One region of the Streptomyces sp. NPDC044061 genome, then DNA from elsewhere that is predicted to be linked to it. Evidence: riboswitches for the same ligand, from Rfam matches in the RefSeq annotation. Region 1 holds a riboswitch; the other holds the start of a gene.
The links. Region 1 has a riboswitch for cobalamin ahead of AC07CM_RS21400 (cobalamin biosynthesis protein). Riboswitches for the same ligand answer to the same signal wherever they lie in the genome.
Positions count from the first base shown of each region.

Region 1 (7,796 bases):
AGCGCGGCGAGCCCGTCCTCCCAGGCGCGCCTGCCACCCAGCAGCCGCACGACGGCGATGTCCGCGCCCTCGACCAGGCCCGGCAGTTCCTGCGTGACGTCCACCCGGGTCGGGTTGCCGATCCGGTAGCCGGCGCCGGAGGCCCGGGCCGCCAGCAGATCGGTGTCGGCGGTCGACAACAACAACACTGTGCTCATGCGGGCGCTCCCGGTGGAATGAAAGGCAGTCCTTGTGGCGCGCCCGACTCGATGAGCCGCCAGAGCGCGTCCGTGTCCGCGTGCTGTTCGATCAGGTCGCCGAGCCGGTCGAGCTGCTCCTCGCGCAGCGCGGCGAACGAGGTGTCGGGGGCCGGTACGAAGCGGCGCCCCGCGGCGGCCGCCACCTCGCGCAGGAAGGCCCGCCGGAAGCCGTCCGACTCCAGGGAGCCGTGCCAGTGGGTGCCCCAGGTCTGTCCGACCCGGCAGCCGTCCAGGAAGGGCTCTCCGCCGGTGACTTCGGCGATCCCGTGGTGGATCTCGTACCCCTCGACCCGCTCGCCGAGGGCCTCCCCGGCCGGCCGGGTCAGGGTCTTCTCGCGGGCGAACCGCACCCGGACGGGCAGCAGTCCGAGCCCGGCCACCTCCCCGGCGCGCGACTCGACCTCGTCGTCGATGAGCTCGCCGAGGACCTGGAAACCACCGCAGACGCCCAGGATCGGGCGCTCCTGCGCGGCCCTCCCGACGAGGGCGTCCGCAAGGCCCCGCTCCCGCAGCCACTGCAGCGCCCGCACGGTCCCGCGTGTGCCCGGGACCACCACCAGGTCGGCGTCGGCCAGTTCCTCCGGCCGGTCCACGAACCGCACCACGACACCCGGTTCGGCGGCCAGCGCGTCGACGTCCGTGAAGTTGGACATGAGCGGGATCGCGCAGACGGCGACCCGCAGCACGTCCTCGCCGGCCGGGGGAGCGACGGTGGACTCCCGTACGGTGCCGCGCAGCGAGACCCGCAGTCCGTCCTCCTCGTCGATGCCGAGCCCGTGCCGGAACGGCAGCACGCCGTAGGTGTGCCGCCCGGTGAGCCCGTGCAGCATGTCCAGGCCCGGCTCCAGCAGCGTGACGTCCCCCCGGAACTTGTTCACCAGGAACCCGGCGACCAGCTCCTGGTCCTCGGGCGAGAGCAGCGCGACGGTCCCGAAGAAGGAGGCGAAGACGCCCCCGCGGTCGATGTCCCCCACCACCAGCACGGGCAGCCGCGCGTTCCGCGCGATCCCCATGTTCACGATGTCCGTCCGCCGCAGATTGATCTCGGCCGGGCTCCCCGCCCCCTCACAGATCACCGCGTCATACGTGCCCCGCAACTCGGCCAGGCACTCCAGCACGGTGCCGAGCAGCCGCTGCTGGCGCCCGCCGTGGTAGCCGCGCGCGCTCAACTCGCCCACCGGCCGCCCCAGCAGCACCACCTGGCTGCTCTGCTCGCCGCCCGGCTTGAGCAGCACGGGGTTCATCAGCGCGGTCGGCTCGACCCGGCAGGCCTGGGCCTGCATCGCCTGCGCCCGCCCGATCTCCGCGCCCTCCCGCGTGACGAACGAGTTGAGGGACATGTTCTGCGCCTTGAAGGGCGCCACCTTGACGCCCTGGCGCACCAGCCACCGGCAGATCCCGGCCGTCACGACGCTCTTGCCGGCGTCGGAGGTGGTGCCGGCGACGAGGAGACCACCGTTCACTTCGCACGTCCCTTCACGAGTCGGCGCGCGGCGACCGTGACGCCGAGCGCGAGCAGGCCGACGCGGCGGGAGAGCCGTACGGCCCGGTCGATGTCGGTGACCTGGACGGCCCGCCCGGTGTCCCCGTTGAGGACGGGCCGGTGTTCGACGCGGCCGCCGTAGGAGAGCGTCCCGCCCAGCCGCACCCCGAGGGCACCCGCGAACGAGGCTTCCACGGGCCCGGCGTTGGGGCTCGGATGCCGGTGCGCGTCGGTCTTCCAGGCGCGCAGGGCGCCACGGGGATCGGGTCCGGCCGCCGCGGCGAGCACGGCGGTCAACCGCGCCCCCGGCCACCCGGCGACGTCGTCGAGGCGCGCGGAGGCCCAGCCGTAGCGGCGGAAGCGGGGCGACTTGTGCCCCACCATCGCGTCCAGGGTGTTGACGGCCCGGAACCCGAGCAGCCCGGGGACCCCGCCCACGCCGCCCCACACCAGAGCGCCCACGACGGCGTCGGAGGTGTTCTCGGCGACCGACTCGACCACGGCCCGGGCGATACCGTCGGCGTCCAGCGCCTGCGGGTCGCGGCCGCACAGATGCGGCAGCCGCGCGCGGGCGGTCTGCACGTCGCCGGCCTGCAGGGCGCGTCCGACGGTCCGGGCCTCCCGGGCGAGCGAAGTGCCCCCGACCACGGCCCAGGTGGCGGCGGCGGTCAACGCGACGGTGGCGGTGGGAGAGCGGCGTACGGCCCGCTCGGCGAGAGCCCCGAGCGCGACGGCGCCTCCGGCGCACACGCCGGTGTGCAGCGCCCCCCACCCGCGGTGGTCGCGCCACAGCACGCGTTCCACGGCCCCGGCGGCCCGCCCGAACGCGGCGACCGGATGCCCACGGCGTGGATCGCCGAGGAGCAGGTCGCCGAGAAGGCCGGCGGCGGCGCCGTACGCGTAAGTGCGATCGGCACCCATCGGGTCAGCCGGCCGTGGGGGCAGGCAGGGCCCGGTTACTGAACCTCGATCGGCAGCCGCGCATGGCGATATGTCCTCACTCAGGGTGTCCGCGCCCTGGTTCGACGAGACCGGCGGTGAGAGTTCCTGGCTCCCGGGATTCCTTCCCCGGTGACAGTGGCGGGACCGCGCCGGATTCGCACCGGCTTCCTCTCCTGCCGCCGTACTTGGCCCGGGCAGTCCACCACGCGCCCGGAAGGGCCGTCAACTTGCCTTTGACCTGCGCGGGGAGAGTGTGCTGAGACCCACACCGGTGAAGTCCGGGCATGCGAAAGGCTCCCCACCGGATCACACCGGTGGGGAGCCTTTCGGACGGTGGGTCAGGGCTTGGCCACGATCAGGTAGATGCCGTAGGCCACCGCGGCCGCGCACGCCGCGAAGCACAGGTACGCACCGGTGACCGCGAGCGCCGCCGAGTTGCCCTGCGCGGCGGCCTTCTCGCGCCGCGACAGACCGTTGACGCCGAGGGTGAACAGGGCCACCAGGCCCACCGTGAACGCGAGGCTGACGCCGAAGACGGAGCCGAGAGCCGCCCAGTCGATCTTCATGGGGATGCTTCCTTCAGTTACCGGGTGCTCGGGGTCAGACCGTCGCCGCCGGCGGAACCGCCGGGGTCGCGGGGTCGGTCGCGGCCGGAGCCGGGATCGTGGCCGTCAGGCCCTCGGTGACCGTGCCCGTGGGCGGCGGGGTCACCGCGGCGATGGCGGTGGTCACCACACCGGCCGGCTCCTCGGTCCCGTCGCCGGTGTTGACGTTGGTGTGGTCGACGACCTCGCGGCGGGACAGCTTCCAGATCGCGGCGCTGGCGCCGACCAGGAAGACGGCGACGACCGCGGTGCCCCAGTCGCCCAGGTCCGTGACGGACTCGGCGAGCGCGCCGACCAGCGCGGCGGCCGGGAGGGTGAGCGCCCAGGCGACGAACATGCGGGTCGCGGTGGACCAGCGGACCACACCGCCCTTGCGGCCCAGGCCCGCACCCATCACCGAGCCGGAGACCACGTGGGTGGTGGAGAGGGAGAAGCCGAGGTGGGAGGAGGCCAGGATGGCCGTGGCGGCGCTGGTCTGGGCGGCGAAGCCCTGACGCGGCTCCAGGTCGGTCAGGCCCTTGCCCATGGTGCGGATGATGCGCCAGCCGCCGATGTAGGTGCCGAGCGCGATGGCCAGGCCCGCGGAGAGGATCACCCAGGTGGGAGGGTTGGAGCCCGGGGCGATGGCGCCGCCCGCGATCAGCGCGAGGGTGATGATGCCCATCGTCTTCTGCGCGTCGTTGGTGCCGTGCGCGAGGGAGACCAGACCGGCAGAGGCGATCTGGCCGGCCCGGTAGCCCTTGCGGGTGGCCTCGCCGTCGGCCTTGCCGCCGATGCCGTAGGAGAAGCGGGTGGCGAACACGGTCGCCATGCCGGCCACGACCGGGGCCGCGACCGCCGGGAGCAGGACCTTGGTGACCAGGACGTCACCGTGGACGGCGCCGAAGCCGGCGGAGGCGACGGTGGCGCCGATCAGGCCGCCCATCAGGGCGTGCGAGGAGCTGGAGGGCAGTCCCGCCAGCCAGGTCATCAGGTTCCAGAGGATCGCGCCCACCAGGGCGGCGAAGATGACCTCGGGACGGATGCCGTTCTCATCGACGAGACCCTTGGAGATCGTGTTGGCGACCTCCACGGAGAGGAAAGCGCCTACAAGGTTGAGGGCGGCGGACATGACCACCGCGACCTTGGGCTTGAGCGCACCGGTCGAGATGGTCGTGGCCATCGCGTTGGCGGTGTCGTGAAAACCGTTCGTGAAATCGAACGCGAGTGCGGTTACCACCACAATCGCGAGGATCAGCGAGAAGTTTTCCATTTACCCAGGCAATCTTTCGAGGTCGTTGGCTGTTGGACCGTAGGCAACCTGGGTGAACGGAAGGTGAACTGGGGCAGGCGTGAGGGTGTCGGGAATCAGGGTTCGGGGTTTCGTTCGTCCCCGACGCCCCGGGCACCCCTTGGCTACCAGCCGCGCGCGAAGGCCCGCAGTCGGCCCGGCGGCCCGTGGAAGAGATTCTGGTCACCCGGCAGACCGCCCCGGACGCCGTACTGCCAGAAGGTCCAGCGCGACCATCCGCCCGGCAGCGACCCCGGGGCCCGGGACCCGTGATGGGCGATCCACAGGGCGTGGTCCCGGGCGAAGGCGTGGCTGTCGCCGGTGCAGGCCGCCCACCAGTTGGCGGTGGTGTAGATCACCGGGCGGCGGCCGGTCTCCTGCCGGACCTCGTCGCTGAAGGAGCGGATCCAGCGGACCATCCGCTTCCGGTCCAGTCCGTAGCACCGGTGCCGCGCGTCGTACGGGTTGTACTCGATGTCGAGCGCGGGTGGCAGCGTCCAGCCGTCCGCCAGCCAGTCACCGCCGTGCCGCACGAAGTACGAGGCCTGCTCGGCGCCCGAGGACCGGTCCGGCCGCGCGAAGTGGTAGGCGCCGCGGATCAGGCCCGCCCGGCGCGCGCCGTCGTACTGCCGGCGGAAGTACGGGTTGCGGTAGGCCGTGGCCTCGGTCGCCTTGATGTAGGTGAACCGGGCGCCCTCCGACCGCGCGGCCGGCCAGTCGACGTGCTTCTGGTGGGACGACACGTCGTGCCCCCTGGGCAGGCCCGGCGCGGACATCGACGAGCCGGCGGGCGCGGCGGCCGCGGCCTGGGTGCCCGTGAGGGCCAGTGCCGCGGTGACGGCGGCGAGAACGCCGGCGTGGTGACGGGAACGGAAGGGTGTGCGATCACGAGCCATGCGTCCCCCTGGAGTGGCGGCGGAACGTCGTCCAGCGAGCAGGAAAAATCATTAAATGACTGACGATCGCGGGGGCAGGGTGCTTCACGGTGTTTCGCGGGTACTGCCACCCGTTCGGCCGTGCGACTTCCGGCCCGAAGTGTGCCGACGGATTTCCGCGTGACGGGGCGGCTGGCAGGATCGCGGCATGGCTGAACAGCGGCGGGACGCGGAACGGCGAGCGGAAGCGGCGCGGATCTGGGAGGCACTGGTCACGACGGCCCGCCGGACCGTCACCGACGGGCTGGTCGTCGGCACCTCCGGCAACGTCTCGGCGCGCGTCGGCGACCTCGTGCTGGTCACACCGTCGGGCGTGCCGTACGACCGGCTGACCCCGGACGACATCACCGGCGTCGACCTCGACGGGCGGCAGGTGCTCGGCACGCTGGTGCCGACCAGCGAACTGCCCATGCACCTCGCCGTCTACCGCACCACCGACGCCCTCGCCGTCGTGCACACCCACGCCGTGCACGCCACGGCCGTCTCCACCCTCGTGGCCGAACTGCCCCCGATCCACTACATGGCCGCCGCCCTCGGCGGCCCGGTCCGAGTCGCCCCGTACGCGACCTACGGCACCGACGAACTGGCCGAGAACATGCTCCGGGCCCTGGCCGGCCGCTCCGGCTGCCTCCTGCGCAACCACGGCACGATCACCCACGGCGCCACCCTCGACCAGGCCTACGACCGCACCGCCCAGCTGGAGTGGATGTGCCGCCTGTGGCTGACCGCGTCCTCGGTGCCGGGTCTGACACCTTCTCTGCTGTCGGAGGCACATATGGCCGAGGCCGGGGCACGTTTGAAGGGGTACGGCCAACGGAGGTGACCCCTTGCCGCCCAGTCCCCTGCTCCAGCCCCTGCTCGGTCGGTTCTCCCGCCACCGGCCCGCGCCCGGCCTTCGGCTGGCCGTCGGCGCGGACCGCCACGACACTGGACCCGTGCGCACCGCCAAGGCGACAGCCGCCGCACTCACCGCAGTCCTGGCCGCCGGCGCGGCTTCCGTGGCCGCCGGACGCCTCGCCAGCGACGCCGCGCTGAAGGCGCCCGCGGGCCGTCCGCTGCCCACCGAACCCCGGCTCACCGTGCATGGCACGGCCGCGGGCCGGATCGCCCTCACCCGCGACCTGGCCACCCTGCGCCCGGGCACCTACGGCCTGGCCGGCGACGGCTCCCACGCGGTCGTCGGCCCCGTCCTGGACGCGGCCGAGCACACCGCGGACACCGTCGTGCGCCGCCTGGTACGCGTCACGCACGGCAATCTCGCCCCCGGTGACGCCGTGTGGCTCACCCCGAACGTGTACGTCGGCAATCCGAGCGCCGCCCTGGGCCTCGACCACGCCGACGTCGACGTGCCCGGCGAACTCGGGGCCCTGCCCGCCTGGTTCGTGCCCGGCCACCGGGACGTCTGGGTGATCGCCGTGCACGGCCTCGGCACCACCCGCGAACAGGCCCTGAACGTCATGGAGTTCCTGCACGGCCGCCGGCTGCCGGTCCTCGCGCTCGCCTACCGCGGCGACCTCGGCGCCCCGCGCCCGCCCGACGGCCTCAACCACCTCGGCGAGACCGAGTGGCGGGACCTGGACGCGGCGATCCGGTACGCCGTCCGCTACGGCGCCCGCCGGGTCGTCCTGCTCGGCTGGTCCACCGGCGCCACCATGGCCCTGCGCGCCGCCGAGCACTCCGCCGTGCGCGACCGCATAGCCGGACTGGTCCTCGACTCGCCGGTGCTCAGCTGGCAGGCCACCCTGCGCGCCCTCGCCCAGGCCCGCCACACCCCGGAACCCCTGCTGCCGCTCGCGGTGCGTGCCGCACAGGGCAGGGCCGGGCTGCACGCCGACCGGGTCGCCGAGACCGCCGACGCCGACCGGCTCGACGTGCCCACCCTGATCGTCCACGGCCCGGACGACACGGTCGCCCCCTGGGAGCACTCCCGCCGCCTCGCCGCCCGCCGCCCCGACCGCGTCGCCCTGCACACCGTGGCGCGGGCCCCGCACGGGGCGATGTGGAACGCGGACCCCGAGGAGTACCAGGAACGCCTGCGCCGGTTCCTGACCCCGCTGATGTGAGGGCGCGCCCGGGCCCGCCGGTACGAGTCGGAAGCCCGGGTTCCAGCCGTTCCGTTTAAGGCCGTACGACTGGCCTGATCGTGACTGCTCACCCGCTACCGGGCCCGGTGCGTTGGCCAGCCCCGTCGCCCCCCGTGACATTCCGTTTGGGTTTTCGGACCGTCAACCGGAAGACTGCACCCGTGACGTCCCGTATCCCGCGCGACTCCAGGCTCCGACTCGTCCGACCGCGACCCCTGGCCGCCGCCCCCAGAGCTGT
Region 1 is NZ_JBWKFL010000012.1:235,924-243,719, forward strand. It holds gene cobN (cobaltochelatase subunit CobN) at 1-197, opposite strand, end outside; gene AC07CM_RS21395 (cobyric acid synthase) at 194-1,702, opposite strand; gene AC07CM_RS21400 (cobalamin biosynthesis protein) at 1,699-2,643, opposite strand; cobalamin riboswitch at 2,744-2,884, opposite strand; gene AC07CM_RS21405 (hypothetical protein) at 3,003-3,230, opposite strand; gene AC07CM_RS21410 (inorganic phosphate transporter) at 3,265-4,521, opposite strand; gene AC07CM_RS21415 (lysozyme) at 4,665-5,435, opposite strand; gene AC07CM_RS21420 (class II aldolase/adducin family protein) at 5,623-6,297, shown strand; gene AC07CM_RS21425 (alpha/beta hydrolase) at 6,410-7,537, shown strand.

Region 2 (7,796 bases), on a different contig from region 1:
CGAGTCCGCCCGGCGAGTCGGCCGCGCGGATCGCCTCGGTGGAGTGGGCCGCGCTGACGGCGAGGGCGCGGAAGAGGGCCGGGCCCTCGTCCGGCCCGGCCGGACCGTCCAGGGCGCTGTCGAGCACGTCCACGGCGGACACGTCGGCCAGGACCGGTACGACGACGTCGGCGAGCTCGCGTGCTGTCGTTTCCAGGTCGAGGGTGGTGCCCACGGAGGCGGAAGCCCTGGCGATCAATGCCAGCCGCTGCCGGGCCCGTGCCGCCTCCGCAGCGGCTCGATGGCGCTCGGTGACGTCGATGACGGAATAGGCCAGGCCCAGCACCCGCCCACCGGAGTCCTCCAGCCGGTAGTACGAGACGCACCAGGCATGCTCGTGTTCCGGATCGGCGGGGGGACAACAGACGATTTCCCGGTCCGCCACCCACTCGCCCGTCTCCAGGACCCGGCGCAGGCGCGCCTCTGGGTCCGTGTCCAGGTAGGTCAGGACCTCGCCTGCAGTCCGGCCGAGACGCTCGGAGGCAGGCTGACCGGTGATGCGTTCGAGAGCGGGATTCACGGCCACGTACCGCAGGTCCGAGTCCAGAATGGCCAGCCCGACCGGGGACTGCGACACCAGACGCATGGCCAGTGCGGCATCCCGCTCGACCCGCTTCACAGTGGCCTGGTCCGCGGCAAGGCCCAGGAGATAGACGTCACCGAGGTCGTCCAGCAGCCGCATGTTGCGGAACTCCACCAGGCGCGTACTGCCGTCCTTGCGCCGGATCGGGAAGGCCCCGGCCCACTCGGTGCCGGATTCCATGACCTCGGCGAACAGCGCCATCACTTGGTGCTGGTGTTCCTCGTGGACCGTCAGCCGTACCGCGTGCCGGCCCAGCGCTTCCGCCGCGGTGTAGCCGAACAGCTCCTCGGCCTTCGGACTCCAGAAGACCACCTGGCCCTTGGTATTCAGCACCACCGCGGCGACGCCGAGCAGATCGAGCAGGCCGCTGGGCGGCGTGGCGGGACCCGCCCCTGGCCGGCCGTCGCCGCCTGCTCGGGAGGAGTCCGTCGTGCCCATACCTCGTGTCCCTTCCCGCTCGGCGCCTCGGCTCGTGCCGTACCGGCGGGCGTTCTGCCTGCATCCATGGTCGTCCCAGACAGGGCAGCCCACACCTGGACGTGGGCTCCTCGCCGAACTCGATCAGTCTTGATCCTCCCCCGTGGTACGTTCGGCGACGCCGTGCTCCGCTGCGAACCGAGGAGGTGAGACCGATCAACGCTGTGACAGGTCGGGGCTCCCTCCCTTGCATGGTTTAGGGAGTGCCCGCAGAAGGCATCCCGAAAGGCTGAAACGCCATGCGCTTCACCTCTGAGACGTCGTCCGACGGTGTCTCCGAACAACTCTTCGTCCTCGGTGAGATTCCCGGCGTGCTGTGGACGCCGGAAGGCGCCGCCGGTACTCGCCCCCTGATCCTGATGGGCCACGGCGGCGGCCGGCACAAGAAGGACCCCGAGATGATGGCCCGTGCGCGCCGCCTCGTGAGCGAGTGCGGTTTCGCGGTCGCCGCGGTCGACGTGCCTGGCCATGGCGACCGGCCCAAGGACGAGGAGTACGACCGGATCGCGACCGAGAATCACGCTCGCGTGGAGGCCGGAGAGGAACTGGCTCCGCTGATCGCCGGTTTCCAGGCGCTCGTGGCTCGCCAGACCGTGTCGGAATGGCGGGCGGTCCTGGACGCGGTCCAGGAACTGGACCACGTCGGCACTGGCCCGGTGGGCTATTGGGGTGTGTCGTTGGGTTGTGGACTCGGCGTTCCGTTCGTCGCCGCCGAACCCCGGGTCCGCGCGGCGGTGTTGGGCCTGGGCGGGGCACTGGCAGCGGCCGAGGCCGCCGCGCGGATCACCGTCCCGGTGGAGTTCCTGGTGCAGTGGGACGACGAGCGGGTGCCGAGGGCCCACAGCCTGGCGCTGTTCGACGCCTTCGCCTCGGCCGAGAAGACGCTGCACGCCAACCCCGGCAAGCACGGAGACGTCCCGTCGTTCGAACTGGACAGCACGCTGCGGTTCTTCGCCCGCCACCTCTGCTGACACCTCAACTCGCAGTGCGGCTGCGCCGATCGGAATCGTTCCGATCGGCGCGTGCCGCGACCATGCGACGGCGTCGCCGATACGGTCACGGCCGGGCCGTGTGCGTCGTCAGCGGGGAGCCGGTGTCGCTTCCGTCCCGGCGCTCGCCGGCCGCGCGGCCGGCTGTCGGACGTTCTTCGGGTTGAGGACCCGCTCCGCCAGCAGCCCGAAGACGAGCCCGAAGGCGGTCCACAGGGTCAGCTGGATGGCGAGGGCCGCCAGGCGGAACTGCCAGAGCAGGGTGGCCGAGAAGTCCTTCGGGACCTCGTTGACGGCCGGCAGGAACGCGTACGCCAACCCGATGGCCAGGACGAAGAACGCCCCCGCGGCCACCGTTGCGTTCCAGTTGCCCAGGCGCGGTGCGAGGCGCTTGCCGAGGATCACGGTGGCGATCGCCAGGAGCACGCTGAGCAGCATCATCAGGAAGTACAGGGTGGTGCGCCTGCCGATGGTGTCGGGTTCGCCGACGGACGGCGGGTTGGCCGGGTACTTCAGGAACGGCACGACATACACCGTGATCAGGCCGGCGGTCGCCAGGAGCAGCGCGCTCGCGCGCGGCCCGAAGCGGCCGATCCGGCCCAGCGCGAAGCAGTACGCGAGGGCGGCGATGCCGCCGAACGCGACCCCGTAGACGAGGACGCCGGTGGTCAGGCCACCGGTGGACTGCATCGTGCGGCTCACGGCTTCCATGCCGTGTTCATGGGAGTGCGCCTCTTCGTAGGCGATGGCCGAGTCGACGCGCGGCTCGCCGAGGAAGTAGGCGACGACGAGGGCGAGCACACCCGCGGCGAGTCCCGCGAGCATGCCACGCACCAGGAGATGGCGGACGGTTGCCGAGTTCATGGTCGGACCTTGCTTCCCTGCCCTGTCAGTGGCAGGGGAAGCCGAGCAGGTGTCGGGCGTCGTGCACCCACTCGTGGACGTCCTCGCCGGACATCACGGACGTGGCGCCCTGCTCGGCGCCGACGAAGTAGAGCAGGACAAGCATCAGGATGCCGAAGAAGACCGCCCAGGGGGCGATCGCGCTGATCGGCAGCTTGGCTGGGATGGCGGTGGGGGCGGTGGTCGGCTGAGCGACGGACTGCGCCATGGCAGAACCTCCTGGGGAACTCGCGTCCCGTCTCGGTGGTGCACAGGACAACGGAGCGGGTCTGACTTTCCCTGCCCACACCGCGAGCGGTGTGAACGGGGCATACAGTGGCGCGACCGTGCCGGATTCCCACCGGCTTCCGCGTTCCGTCGTCTATTTCGCCGAGAACGTACCGCGAAGCGGAGGCGCGGCCAAGGGCGCACGGGGCGCTCACGAGCGCCCCTCGGGCCGCCGTTCACTGTGAATTCCCTGTCGTTGCAGGGCTGTAGACCATGAGAGCGAGTTCGTGACCAGTCGAGTGATCTTGATCTCACCAGCCATGAACGTGGCCCTGCGCAAGGCCCGTTTCGACGACGGGTGTTCCCTTGACGAGGGTGGTACGGCCCGGGCCCGTTCGGCGGCGCCGCTTCTCCCACGGGCCGGGCGAGCGCTCGTCGCCCCCACCGTACGCTGCCGGCAGACCGCTTCGGCGCTGGGTCTCGACGCCGGCGAAGCACCCGAACTGGCGGGCCTGGACGTGGGCCGCTGGCGGGGCCGGACGCTCGCCGAGGTGAGCGCCGCCGAACCGGAGGCCGTAGCCGTGTGGCTGGCCGACCCGGCGGCTGCTCCGCACGGCGGCGAGTCGGTACGGGAGTTGGGCAGACGGATCGCGGACTGGCTCGACCAGGCTGGGCGGTTCTCCGGCCGGACTGTCGCGGTGGTCGAACCGGACGTCGTACGAGCCGCGACCGTCCAGGTGCTGGGAGCACCGGAGTCGGCCTTCTGGCGGATCGACGTACCGCCGCTGGGCGCGGTCGAGTTCAGCGGCCGCGCCGGCCGTTGGAACCTGGCACTCGGCAGACCGCTCGACCGGGCCGGCGACGGCTGAGCACCCGGTGGCGTCGCTCCGCCTCAGCTGCCGCCCACTCCCAGCGTCGCCAGGAGCACCAGCACCAGCGTCGCGGCGCCCAGGATGCCGTGCACGGCCACCACGGGAACGGGCAGGTGCCGTTCCGCGGGCGTGGTCTCCTCCCCCGCAGTGCCCGGGGCGGCGGTCCGGTACACGGGCACCCAGCGGGCGAACATCGCGAAGCCGAGCAGGGCGACGAAGACGAGGACGACGAAGGACGTCCACGCCAGCGCTGACCGGTCGGCGGCCAGGTAGACGATCCAGACCACCAGTCCGGCCGCCGCGAGCAGGAAGTGACCGAAGACGAGGGGCGCCGGGAAGCGGGTCGTACCGGTCTGCTGCTGCCGCAGCCCGCCGCGGGAGATCCAGCGGGCGAGGAGGACGAATCCGCCGAGGGCGGTGACCACCCAGGCGACAAGAGCGGCGATGTCCATGTCGTTCTCCAGGGTTCGGATTGCGGAGACTGCAAGGGCGGAGCGAAGTGGGGGCGAAGTGGGGGGCGAACTGCGGAGCCGCGCTCAGGAGCCGTGGCCCGTGCGGTAGCCCTCGGCCTGCACGGACTCCTCGGCCACGCGCACGCCATAGCGGTAGGCGAGTTTGCCGCCGAGATAGCCGGACAGGCCGAGGGCGGCGAGCGAGACGACGGAGAGCGCCAGCTGCCCGTAGCCGACGCCCTGCCCCACCGGGTATCCGCCGCTCTGCCGCCAGGCGAAACCGGCCGCGTACGCGACGGTGACGGCGAGGTTCAGGGCCATGTGCACCAGACCCGTACGGAAGGCCGGCGTGCCCGTGGGGATCGCGAACAGGTCGAGGAAGCCGACGCACGCCGCCGCCAGCGCCCCGAGCACGCCGATGGCGATCAGCCAGGCCGATCCATGGGTCAGGAAGGCGGGTCTGCCGACGATCCGCGAGGCGATGTCGAAGACCAGGCTGGACACCCAGGCACCGATGGGCACGGTGACCAGGATGGGATGGAAGGGATGTCCGTACGGGCCCGCGAGCGCGCCGCTGACCGGCCGTTTCGCCTGCTGCAGACCCCTGAGATCACTGTTCACGGTCATACGGCACCTCGTCTCTGAGCTGCCCGTCCGATATTTCACCAACAATTGTTGGTCTTATTCGGGTCGTCGGTCAAGAGGCTCGTGGCATCACCGCTCGCACCCGCGGTTCGTCCCCTGGGTGTCTCCTGTGCCGTCGCCTCGTAGTTCGACGCAGCACGAGCCGGGCTGCGGGGCCAGCACAGCTGTGGTCCGGTCGCTGCCCAGGCCGTTCAGGTAGCCGGACAGGAAGGCCTGATTGACGCCGCAGACCAGCTCCGGGGCCTTGGCCGCCAGGGGATGGAAGGGGCAGTTGCGCAGCCGCAGCAGGGTGGGCGCGGCACGCTCCGGTTCAAAGCCGAAGTCCTCGAGCGTCTCCGCTGCCAGGCTCAGGCCCCGCTCGGCGCCGAGCCGCCCGGGACGCACCCGCTCGCGCTCGGCGCTGCCCAGAGCCTCCCCGCGCTGGTGTGCCACCCGCATGGCCGCGTCGCGGGCCGACTCGTCCTGCGTCTCGCTGAGCACGGCCTCGGTGAGGACGTCGGCCAGCAGCTCGTAGCGCCGTTCGGGGATGTGCACGCCAATGGCCTCGGCCACCGGTTCGTACACCTTGGGTCTACGGCCGACCTTGCGCATGCCCGCGGAGGATTCGGTGCCGGCCCGCAGCAGTCCCGCCGCCACGAGCTTGTCCAGGTGGAAGGCCGCCAGCTTGCGGGAGATGCCCAGACTGTCGGCCACCTCCTCCCGGGTCACCGGCCGTCGCGCCTGCCGTATGACTTCGAACATACGGCGTCGCGTCGCGTCACCGAGAGCGGCAAGGGAGGTTAGCGAAGCATGATCCAAGCCCACGCGGACAGTGTATCGGCCATCATTTTTGGCGAAAAGCGTCGGCGGCGGAGCTGCCTCGGTGTGCCGTTCACCGCGCGCGGAAGGCTGACCCGAGCGCCTGGCCCTGCAAAAGGCCTGGCGGAGGAGAAACCGACGCCCCCCGGTGCCCATCATGGTCGGCGGCGACAGCGATGCGGCGCGCCGTCAGGTTCGGCGACGCCCGGCTCCCGCTGCGGGGGACTCTGCCCTGGCTGCGCACGGCAGGGGCGGGGCCCTCACTGCCGGGGTTCGTGCCCCGCATCGCGCTGCGGCCGACCACGACACCGGTCGACGGCCCCCGACCGGCCGGCCGGCGTCGGAACCATCGAGCAGATTCCCGAGGACCGCCACGCGTTGGAACGGCTCGGCGCCGACACCGTCGCGCTCGATCCCCACCACGGAGATCCGGAGGACACCCGGCGGCCCCGCCCGGCAGGCTCACCGCCGTGGCCACACACTGGAGGAACGCATCGTGATCACCCCTGCCGACGAGGAACTTCTGCGCCGTGCGATCGCCCTCGCGGCCCACGCCGTCACCCTGGGCGACGCGCCGTACGGATCTTTGCTGGCCGGCCCCGACGGCACGGTCCTCGCCGAGGCGCACAACACCGTGCGGCGCGACAACGACATCAGTGCCCATCCGGAGCTGAAGCTGGCCCGCTGGGCGCCCGCGAACTCGACCCGGACACGGCCGCGCGCACGACCATGTACACCAGCTGCCAGCCCTGCGGGATGTGCTCCGGCGGCATCATCCGCTCCGGTCTCGGCCGTGTCGTCTACGCCCTTTCCACCGAGCAGCTCATCGAGCTCAACCCGGAATCCGGCGCCTGGCCGACGGTCCCTCAGGTCGGCCCCGCCCTGTTCGCCGAGGCCCGCGTTCCCATCGAGGACTACTACCGGAAGTAGCCCACTGGATCGACAGTCGGTCCCGCTGGTGCGCGCTCAGCCGGCCGGAGCGCCGAACCACTTGGGCAGATGAACGAGTAGGTCCTGCTGGTCCTCGCCGACCCACGCCACGTGCCCGTCCGGCCGTAGCAGCACCGCGGGCACGTCCAGTTCCTCGCTGACGTCGACGACGTGGTCGACGCGATCCGCCCAGCCGGCCGCCGAGAGCCTGCCGGTCTGGTCGAGCAGCAGCCCGCGGCCCCGGTGCATCAGCCCGTAGAGGCGGCCCCGCTTCAGGGCCACGTCCCGCATCCGCCGGCCCAGCAGTTCATGCCCCTCGCCGAAGTCGTAGCGGACCGCGACCGCGGTGATGACGCCGGTCACGTACCGGTTCACCTCCTCGAAGTCCATCAGCTTCGAGAGCAGTTGCCGCAGCGCGGCCGCTCCCGGGTCCGTCCCCATCAGCGTGATCTGCGCGCGGGTGTTGTCCAGTACGGCGGCGCCCACCGGGTGCCGTTCGTCGTGGTAGCTGTCCAGCAGCCCCTCCGGCGCCCAGCCGTCGACCGCGGCGGCCAGCTTCCAGCCGAGGTTGAACGCGTCCTGGATGCCGAGGTTGAGCCCCTGCCCGCCGGTCGGCGGGTGGACGTGCGCCGCGTCGCCGGCCAGCAGCACCCGGCCGACCCGGTAGCGCTCGGCCTGCCGGGTGGCGTTGCCGAAGCGGGACAGCAGGCGTGGCGAGTGTGCGCCGAAGTCGGTGCCCGCGACGGCCCGCAACTGCCGCTTGAACTCCTCGAGGGTCGGCGGGGCCGCACGGTCCTCGGCCACACCGTCGGCGGGTACGACGATGCGGTACACCCCCGGGTTGCCGTCCATGTCGGGAATGGCGCCGAACCGCAGTTGGGTCTTGCGGACTTCCGTGACG
Region 2 is NZ_JBWKFL010000022.1:30,249-38,044, reverse strand. It holds gene AC07CM_RS31460 (SpoIIE family protein phosphatase) at 1-1,060, opposite strand, end outside; gene AC07CM_RS31455 (alpha/beta hydrolase family protein) at 1,339-2,070, shown strand; gene AC07CM_RS31450 (CbtA family protein) at 2,179-2,952, opposite strand; gene AC07CM_RS31445 (CbtB domain-containing protein) at 2,978-3,199, opposite strand; cobalamin riboswitch at 3,235-3,391, opposite strand; gene AC07CM_RS31440 (histidine phosphatase family protein) at 3,486-4,067, shown strand; gene AC07CM_RS31435 (hypothetical protein) at 4,091-4,522, opposite strand; gene AC07CM_RS31430 (DUF2231 domain-containing protein) at 4,607-5,149, opposite strand; gene AC07CM_RS31425 (helix-turn-helix transcriptional regulator) at 5,237-5,971, opposite strand; partial or broken gene AC07CM_RS31420 (nucleoside deaminase) at 6,462-6,895, shown strand; gene rox (rifampin monooxygenase) at 6,932-7,796, opposite strand, start outside.
Region 2: linked by a shared signal. The riboswitch ahead of AC07CM_RS31445 (CbtB domain-containing protein) and the one ahead of AC07CM_RS21400 (cobalamin biosynthesis protein) in region 1 are both predicted to bind cobalamin.